Regions from separate parts of the Pseudodesulfovibrio profundus genome, predicted to be linked through region 3. Evidence: riboswitches for the same ligand, from Rfam matches in the RefSeq annotation. Region 3 holds a riboswitch; each other region holds the start of a gene.
What was found. A riboswitch is a leader RNA that binds a small molecule or an ion and turns the genes downstream of it on or off. The one in region 3 is predicted to bind cobalamin.

Region 1 (3,262 bases), 1.1 Mb from region 3:
ACGTGATGTCCAGCCCATGCAGAACCTGCTGGTTCCTGTATCCGAATGCTACGGATTCGATGCCTACTTCGACACTACGCATGGTTGCCTGCACGACGTGTTTTGGTGAAGAGCCAGCAGAAGACCGGGCCGCCGATCAGGGCGGTCAGGACACCGATGGGGACTTCATGGGGCAGAATGGCTCGGGTCAAGGTGTCTGCACTGATCAGGAGTAATGCTCCACCCAAGCCTGATGCGGGCAGGAGGAAGCGGTTGTCCGGGCCGATGATGAATCGCATGAGGTGGGGGATGATGAGTCCGACAAAGCCGATAACACCGGATATGGCAACACAGATGGCGCTGACCAGTGAGGCGGTGAGCAGCAGGGTTAACCGAATGCGGGGAGTCTCGACCCCAAGGCTTGCCGCTGTCCGACTGCCAAGGCTCATGAGGTTGAGATCACGCGCATAATACAGACAGATGAGAAAAGCACAGAGGGCGGCGATGCCGGTTAGGCTGGCGTCGAACCATGTTCGGGAACTGAAACTGCCCATGAGCCAGAACACAATGGCGGCCACCCGTTCATCGGCCAGGTATTTGATGAAGCTTATGGCAGCCGAAAGGATCGCGGAAACGATGACGCCGGAAAGGATGAGGTTGGCAGGAGCCAACTCACTGTCACGGCCTGACATGGCAATGACCGCGAACAGTGTGGCTGTTGCACCGATAAAAGCCATGACGCACAGGGTGGTCGGTCCCAGAAACGATAAGCCCAGCAGCAACGACAGGGCCGCTCCGAAGGCCGCTCCTGATGAAACACCGAGGGTAAATGGGTCAGCCAGAGGATTGAGCAGCAGTCCCTGAAAGACAGTGCCAGCCATGGCAAGACCGAAGCCCACGAAAATGGATGTGAGTATGCGCGGCAGCCTTACGTCGATGACGATGCTTTGATGCAAGGGGTCAACCGAGCCTGCCGTCCCCAGCAGGCCATGCCAGATGGAAGCGACAACATCCGTTGCGCTGATGGCGATGAATCCCATACCAGTTGCCACGATTGCAGTAAGCAAAAGTGCTGCTGCAAGCGAGGTGATGACCAGAGTGGCGCGGGATGAGCTGTGAAGGACGGCAGGCATGTTGGTATTACGGCAGCATGTGCGTTTGCGAGAGAGCGTCCTTGAGATGATCCACATACATTTGTGCGAATGCATCCACAGAGCCAAGCCCACGAAGTTCGGTCTTCACGTTGAATCCGGCTTTGGTCAGCATGACCTTCCAGGAATCATCCTCATCACCAGCCATGTCGTTGGAGGCGTGATCACCGGCTACAACCATGAAAGGTTTCATGAGAACATTCTTCTTGCCCGAGGCTTTCAGCGCGGCCAGCAGGTCGTTGAAGTTTGGAAATCCTTCCACGCATCCGACAAATACTGGATACCCATGGACTGCCTGCATCTCACGCTGGAATTCTGCATAAATGCCTGTTGAGTAAAAGTCGTTGCCATGCCCCATGTAAACGAGCGCCGCATTGTTTGCTTTGGCATCCTCGACATCGTGGGCCAGGGCATCAACCGCGGTCCGTATGTCATCCATATACGGATATTTGTCTCCCGGCATACCGAGGGCAGGGCGTCCAAGACGCAGGGAGGTGAAGGGCTGCCATTTGGCTTTTACCGTCTTGATGGAACGAAGCCCCACCATGACAGCCTTGAGATCGGCAAATTCTTCACCGGCGAAGATATGCAGTGGTTGAACTGCGATATCCTTGTACCCTGCATCCTGCAGGAGCCCCAGAGTGGCCAAGGGGCTTTTGACGTAAAGGATATCTTCAGGAATGGAAGGATTCTCTTTGAGCCACTGCTCATTGGACTGGCGCTTTTGCCAGATGCCACGGATGATATCGGACGTAAAAGCGAGGCGGATGTGAATGTCGGGAAACTCCGCAGCAACTTTGTTCCGAATGTTGAGGATGGATTCAAGCGTCTTTGGATACGATGTGCCAAAGGCCGCCAAAACAATCGCTTTTTTGGCGGGTTCGCTTACGTGATGCCCGGCCTTTGCTGGCAAGGTGGTCACAAGGCAGAAAAAGATAAGGAGCGCCGGTACAAGTGTACGGCGGGTCAATAGGGTCATGGTTCCTCCAAAAGGAGGGCTGTTTACAGGGCAAAAAAATATTCCCCTCCCTCACCATATTCTGAGGAAGGGGAACCGTTTTTTCCCTTCGTATACCTGTGGCGGCAAGCCCACGTACCACCGAGGCAAACCAATATCGTTTTCAGGCAGGTCTTCCGGCTGGCTCCTCCTGTTTTCGCCTTCCCGACCGGTGGTCAGTGGCATAATGAAAACAGTTCGGCAGAGCGTCACGGCGGCGGGTCCGCTCCCGATTTACACGGGATTCCCTATCAAGTCCGTCAGGACACCTGAAGCTGAGCTAATAGGCTGGTCGTCCAGTCTCTGTCAAGGTCGTCTAACTGGAGGTGTTGATGCGATCCTGAAAATTCTGGAGCATCTCTTCAGTGTCGATGACCAGTGCATCGGATTCACCCATCATTCCGTAGCCCAGAATGGGGACATGGAAAATCTCTTCTACCGGAACGGTGAAGCCGGTGATAACGACCTGCTGCTGGCGAAGCACTTCATCAACCAGAATGGCAGCCTTGTATTCTCCCACTCGAACGACGATGGCCTGCGCCATTTCAATGTCGTCCACTTCGGGTGTTATGCCGAGAAGATCGCCAAGTCTGAGCAGGGAGTGGACTTCGCCTCGAACGTCAACAGTTTCGCGACCATCCGGCAGTTCGACGACCTCGTTGTGGCGAGGCATGTAGATTTCCATGACGTCACGACTGGGAACGATGTAGACCTCTCCGCCGACCTTGCAGACCAGGGCGTCGACAATGCCTTCGTTGGCCGAGCGGTCGAGGGGGATGGATATGGTGAACGATGCGCCGTGGCCCAGGTCGCTTTCGATGGTCACATCACCATCAAGAGTGACACGAATGGCGTTGACGACCGCATCCATGCCGACACCGCGACCGGAAACGTCGGTAATTTTTTCTGCCGTTGAAAAGCCTGACTGGAGGACGAATTGAAGAATTTCGTTCTTTTCGTACTCTTCCGATGGATCGGCCAGCCCCTTCTCAATCGCCTTGTTCAGAATGCGGTCGGGATCAAGCCCGCGACCGTCATCCTTGACCTGAATGTATGCGTTGTCGCCCTTGCGCCATGCGGCGAGAGTGACATTGCCGACTTCGGGCTTGCTGGTTTCCTTACGCTCTTCCGGTGT
Region 2 (3,262 bases), 650 kb from region 3:
AATCTGCCCCATACTTGTGAAAGTGTCCGGGAACAAACTTTGCCAGAACGTCTGAAACATCCTTGGCGTCAGTGTTTTTGATTTCTTCCGATGTGACAATCTGGACATGAACCGGAACCTCTTTGCTCGGGGTAGGAACAGAGGTTGCAGTGACCACCACTTCGGGAAGAACTCCCGAAGATGGATCAACTCTGGACTCGGCGGCCCAGGCAGTTGGGATGAATAAACAAAATGCCAGCAGCAGAGCTACGACACTCATAATAAAACCTCCTGTTGTAGCGTTACAGGAGGCTTCGAGGGGGGAAATAGGGAATAGAGCACCAGCCAGCACAGCGTGCACGGCGGATCGTGATCCCAGGCTTTGCCTCGAAGCCTACAAAATCCACCTTAAGGGCTGGTCTCCCGGCTCGAGGATCGACCTACTCACCGCGCCTTCCCAGGATATCCCCAGTGGCATTATGCGGTTTTCGTCCCCTCTCACGGTTGCGGGCCAGCGTCGGTTTCTCACCGAACTTCCCAATTATCCCTGCTGAGCAGGGACCCGAAAGGTAACTATAGTTAACCATGGACTCGAACATATGAATGTATTAGAGCCCAACAAAGCAGAACACTTATTCAATAATTCAACTGACTGTCAAGCCATTTGACTCTACTATGCTGAAGTACTTCTTGTTTTCGTCGATCATACTCCACCTGTCACTTGGTGCCTTTATCGGTTTTTCATCCACAAAAGCCGAAGTTCGCTCAACGACATGGAGTACCTATGAGGTAACGCTTCTAGGCACTTCCGGAATGGGAGGGACAGGGATTGCCAATGCCGAAAAGACAAGCAAAGGGCTCATAACTTCTCCAAAACCGCGCAACAAACATAGTGCACTCAAAGAAAAAGCCTCAAAACAAAACACTGGAGAATCCAATCAATCCAAAAGAAAGTCTCCGGACAATATTTCTTTGCATGCAGGATCAACAATCAGCCAAACCGATGCCCTTCAAAAATGGACAGATAATGGAAACAGCATGACCGCAGAAAGAGGCCTCACTGAGAGTGATCCCAATGGGATACCTCACGGACAAGGAGGATTTGGTCATGGACATAAAAGAGACGGGATAGGTAAAACGAATACAATTCCCGTGGCGATCCATCAAGTACGCCCAGAGTATCCACGTCGCGCCCGACAGCGCAGTATTACCGGTAAAGTCGTTATTTCTTGCATCGTCAACATCGACGGATCTGTAGCGGACCCAATTATTATTAAATCGTCGCCCGAAGGTATTTTCGACAAGTGCGCATGTACCGCCTTGAAGCATTGGAAATTTCGCCCAGCCCTCCACCAAGGCCGTCCGATATCGAGCCGGATAACCATCCCCTTTCGGTTTGAACTCAATTAGCATTCCCCCTTGCCCTATCCACTGCCTTGCGATAGTTTTTATTCATCACGATGTCCTTCAGGTGGCCGCCAAGGCCATAACAGGGAATCCGGTGCGAATCCGGAGCGGTCCCGCCGCTGTAATCCTCACTTGAAGTTCTGACTCCAACTAGCCACTGCCGCAAGGCGGGAAGGCGGAGCAGACGAGGAAAGCCAGAAGACCTACCTGAAGCGTTTCTTGCCGAATGCGATCCGCGGAGATTGCACACGGACATGAACGGACTCACTCTCCAACTGTTGCCAGGTTTTCAGTGGTTCTGCTGCTGAGTTCACTATTGGCAACCGAGCAAACAGTTTCAGCTTCAGGCCATTGGCCTGCACTGGAAACCATCCGCACTCTGCTGTTTGCAAGAGATTCTTATGCCTATTCAAATTCAAAAACGTGATGGATGCATCGAAACGTGGTCAACCAAACGTATTGGTAACGCCATTTTCAAAGCCCTCAAAGGCAGCGGCATCAAGGACCCGCTTTTAGCTGACCGCCTGGCCGGAAAAGTTGAGAAGAAGCTCGCAGACATCGATGTCCCTGAGCAGGAACAAGTCCAAGACACGGTGCAACAGGTTCTCATGGAGGCCCGGTTGTACAAAGTCGCAGAACGCTACATCATCTACCGCGAGAAACGCAGGGAACTGAGATCTCAAAACGATGCCTATCTGGACATCTCAGGAATAACTGAAAGCTACCTCGATAACATCGACTGGCGCGTCAGCGAAAACTCCAACATGGTTCACTCCTATCAGGGATTGATCCTGCATATGGCTGGATCAGTCCAAGCTCGATACATGCTGGAAAAGTATCCGGAGGAAGTGCGAATGGCCCATAATCACGGCTACTTCCACATCCACGATCTTTCCTTCGGTCTGGCAGGCTATTGCTCCGGCTGGAGCCTGCGCGACCTTCTGTTGGAAGGATTTAATTTGCGCGACAGGTGCTCCTCCACTCCGGCCAAGCACTTTGACGCGGCCTGCGGCCAGATCGTTAATTTCCTCGGAACCCTCCAAAATGAATGGGCAGGCGCTCAGGCATTTAACAATGTCGACACCTATCTGGCCCCATTCATCAGGTACGACAGCCTCGACTATGCCAGCGTAAAACAACAGATTCAGAAATTGCTCCACAACCTCAATGCCACGTCACGTTGGGGAGGGCAAAGTCCATTCACCAACTTCACCTTCGATGTCGTGCCTCCGGCCCATATCGCCAAGGAGGCTGTCATTATTGGCGGTCAATTGCAGGACTCCACTTATGGCGAATACGGGGAAGAGATGGCCATGATCAATCGGGCTTTCCTCGAAGTAATGCTCGAAGGCGATGCTGACGGACGCATTTTCTCCTTCCCCATCCCCACGTACAACGTGACCGAAGACTTCCCCTGGGAATCCGAAGAAGGGAAGCTGCTGCTCAAAATGACTGCAAAATACGGTGCCCCCTACTTCCAGAACTTCATCAACTCGGACCTCAACCCTGAGGATGTTCGCTCCATGTGCTGCCGTTTGCAGATGGACCTGCGTGAGATTCGTAAAAAGACTGGAGGGCTGTTTGGAGCAGGCGATCTGACTGGATCTATCGGCGTCGTTACCCTGAACCTGTCCAAACTTGCATACCTTGCTCATAATGAAGAAGACTTCTTTGACCTGATAACCGAGTATGCCCAACTGGCAAGCGAGTCTCTGGAATACAAACGAAAAATAGTTGAAAAAAACCTGAGTGCTGGGATGTTTCCCTTCTCTCGCCGGTACTTGAAGAACGGCTTCAAGGGCCACTTCTCAACTATCGGCCTCATCGGCGGACATGAAGCATGCATGAACCTGCTGGGCAAGGGAGTGGACACACC
Region 3 (3,262 bases):
CCAGTCGGCGGAGCTGATTCAGGGTGCGCTGCATGAGTCTGGAGCCTGAAGGGGAATCCACGCCTTTGCCAAGCAGGTTCATGCACGCTTCATGTCCACCAATCAGGCCAATGGTCGAGAAGTGACCTTTGAAGCCGTTTTTCAGGTAGCGCTTGGAGAACGGGAACATGCCTGCATCCAGGTTCTGCTGAACGACTTTACGCTTGAATTCCAGGGATTCGCTGGCAAGACGGGCATATTCTGTCACCAGATCAATGAAGTCCTCTTCATTGTGCGCAAGGTAAGCGAGCTTGGGCAGGTTCAGGGTGACAACGCCGACTGATCCGGTGAGGTCGCCAGCACCGAACAGGCCGCCGGTCTTCTTGCGGATTTCCCGAAGGTCCATCTGGAGGCGGCAGCACATTGAGCGCACATCTTCCGGGTTCAGGTCGGAATTGATGAAGTTCTGGAAGTAGGGTGCGCCGTATTTGGCGGTCATCTGAAGGAGCAGCTTGCCTTCCTCGGATTCCCAGGGGAAATCGTTGGTGACGTTGTACGTCGGGATGGGGAAGGAGAAGATGCGGCCGTCGGCATCGCCTTCGAGCATCACTTCGAGGAATGCCCGGTTGATCATGGCCATTTCTTCAGCGTACTCACCATAGGTCGAATCCTGCAACTGACCACCGATAATGACGGCTTCCTTGGCAATGTGCGCAGGCGGCACAAAGTCAAAAGTGAAGTTGGTGAACGGGCTTTGGCCGCCCCAACGGGAAGTTGCATTGAGATTGTGGAGCAGTTTCTGAACCTGTTGCTTGACATCATTGTATGTCAGGCCGTCATTGCGGACGAACGGAGCGAGGTAGGTGTCAACGTTGTTGAACGCCTGTGCTCCGGCCCATTCGTTTTGCAGCGTGCCGAGAAAGTTGACGATCTGACCGCAAGCGGAATCAAAGTGCTTTGCGGGCGTAGAAGAACAACGGTCGCGCAGGTTGAATCCTTCCAGAAGAAGGTCGCGCAGGCTCCAACCGGAGCAGTATCCAGCAAGGCCGAAAGAGAGATCGTGGATGTGGAAATAGCCGTGGGTATGGGCCATCCGCACTTCTTCCGGGTATTTTTCCAGCATGTAGCGTGCCTGAACGGCTCCGGCCATGTGCAGGATCAGTCCCTGGTAGGAGTGTACCATGTTGGAGTTTTCACTCACTCGCCAGTCGACGTTTTCGAGGTAGCTCTCCGTCACACCGGAAATGTCGAGAAATGCATCGTTTTGCGAACGGAGTTCACGTCTTTTTTCACGGTATATAATGAAGCGTTCAGCCACTTTGTACAAGCGGGCTTCCATCAGCACCTGTTGGACAGTGTCCTGAACAAGCTCCTGCTCGGGAATCTCCTGATTCTCCAGTTTTTGGGCAACTTTTCCAGCCAGGCGTTCGGCCAGAATCGGATCTTTGATTCCGCTGCCTTTCAGGGCTTTGAATATGGCGTCACCAATTCTTTTGGTGGACCATGTTTCGATACAACCGTCACGTTTCAGGATTTTGCTCGGCATATAATACTCTTTAGCAAGCAGGAAGCGCGGAAAAGCTGCAGACACGACTAACGTCGGCTGCAGTGGACTGCTTGCGCAATTACCGTAATTGACCGCACGGCAGGACCGCGAAATCTCGGCAATGGGTTATGGGTACGTTCTTTCAAGTCCGTATACGGTTTCCGCGAACCGGATTCGGCTAGAAACGCTTCAGGCAGGTCTTCTGGCTTTCCCCGTCTGATCCGTCTTCCCGCATGTGGCAGTGACGTCGTGGATCAGATTTCTATGGAGATAACAGCGGCGGGACCGCTCCGGATTCGCACCGGATTCCCTATTGTGGCTTCCCAGCCACCTGAAGGACATCGTGATGAAAGTGTAACTATCTGATGCATCGTTTGTACGCAAGGGGATTTGTGGTTTTTAGATGGTGTTGTCGTGTAAGTGCTCGATAAGTTGAACTTAGTTTGACTTTGAGGGAAAGTGCTCATGGTTTTTATTGTTTGCGAAATGTGTATAGAGTGCGGTGTCTGTTCAAAACAAAATGTAAATGTAGGAAGTACCAATGCAGATATGGGTTGATGCCGACGCGTGTCCCAACGTCATAAAGGAAGTTTTGTTCAAAGCTGCGGTTCGATGCGAAGTTGGGCTTACGCTGGTGGCCAACATTTCGCTGTCCGTGCCGTCCTCTCCGCTCATCAAGACCCTCCAGGTGTCGTCGGGCTTTAATGAAGCCGATAATGAAATCGCACGACTGGTCGAACCGGGCGATCTTGTGGTTACAGCCGATATCCCTCTGGCAGACGCCATCGTGGAAAAGGGTGCTGTTGGCCTGAATCCTCGCGGGGAGCTATATACGGAAGAAAACGTCAAAGGACTGCTGCGAATGCGCAATCTGATGGAAGAATTGCGAAGCGGAGGAGTGGCAACAGGCGGTCCGCCTCCCCTTGGGCCGAAAGAAAAACAGGAATTTACCAATCAATTAGATCGGTTCCTAACGCGAAGTCTGAGAAAAAACAGTTAATTTAATACGTTGTTAGATCAAAGCAAAAAGGGTTTATGGCAATGGCTATAAACCCTTGATTTTTAAGACTCGGATTCAGAGGGTATAAAATATGACGCCAGTGCAACGAAGATGGGATATAGCTCAATAAGTGCTTAAATAATAAGCGTTAAATCATAATCATTAAAACGGAAACGGGCCTAAGAAATGGCTAATGAGGATTGGTTTAGTAATTATGATTTACTCATAAGTGGCTTTTATAAATCCGACCAAAATAGTCAGAAATTTGTTGACATGGTCTTTGCTTCGATTTAGTTGCGACTGAAATTCGTTATCATTTTCAAGCAAACCGCAAGGAGCATATCGTGAAAAAACTTATTACCCTTTCTCTGACTGCACTATTGGTTGCAGCCTGGACCGTGTCCGCATTTGCCAGCGAGGTCGTTGTTTACTCTGCTCGGAAAGAACACCTTATCAAGCCTCTGTTTGAGGCATACACTGCCAAAACCGGTGTTGAGGTCAAGTACATAACCGGTAAGGCAGGGGCTTTGCTTGAGCGCATCAAGGCTGAAGGCGAAAACACACCCGCTGATCTTTTCATTACCGTTGATGCTGGTAATCTCTGGCACGCCGCAGAAGAGGGCGTTCTCCAGTCGTTGGATTCCACGGCTTTGAACAACAATATCCCCGCTCACCTGCGCGATCCGAAGAATCGTTGGGTAGGGTTGTCTGTCCGTGCTCGTACTATCGTTTACAAC

Region 1: it holds a riboswitch for cobalamin, as region 3 does, so the genes downstream of both, DPRO_RS19105 (sirohydrochlorin cobaltochelatase) here and DPRO_RS04940 (ribonucleoside triphosphate reductase) in region 3, are expected to answer to the same signal.
Region 2: it holds a riboswitch for cobalamin, as region 3 does, so the genes downstream of both, DPRO_RS07950 (ribonucleoside triphosphate reductase) here and DPRO_RS04940 (ribonucleoside triphosphate reductase) in region 3, are expected to answer to the same signal.

The regions. Positions count from the first base shown of each region.
Region 1 covers NZ_LT907975.1:4,078,990-4,082,251, forward strand. Annotated here, with positions in the region: gene DPRO_RS19095 (ABC transporter ATP-binding protein) at 1-82, opposite strand, end outside; gene DPRO_RS19100 (FecCD family ABC transporter permease) at 75-1,112, opposite strand; gene DPRO_RS19105 (sirohydrochlorin cobaltochelatase) at 1,120-2,109, opposite strand; cobalamin riboswitch at 2,238-2,415, opposite strand; gene DPRO_RS19110 (chemotaxis protein CheA) at 2,444-3,262, opposite strand, start outside.
Region 2 covers NZ_LT907975.1:1,655,486-1,658,747, forward strand. Annotated here, with positions in the region: gene DPRO_RS07940 (TonB-dependent receptor plug domain-containing protein) at 1-259, opposite strand, end outside; cobalamin riboswitch at 376-560, opposite strand; gene DPRO_RS07945 (energy transducer TonB) at 655-1,389, shown strand; cobalamin riboswitch at 1,432-1,611, shown strand; gene DPRO_RS07950 (ribonucleoside triphosphate reductase) at 1,788-3,262, shown strand, end outside.
Region 3 covers NZ_LT907975.1:1,002,099-1,005,360, reverse strand. Annotated here, with positions in the region: gene DPRO_RS04940 (ribonucleoside triphosphate reductase) at 1-1,525, opposite strand, end outside; cobalamin riboswitch at 1,701-1,875, opposite strand; gene DPRO_RS04935 (YaiI/YqxD family protein) at 2,067-2,525, shown strand; gene DPRO_RS04930 (extracellular solute-binding protein) at 2,870-3,262, shown strand, end outside.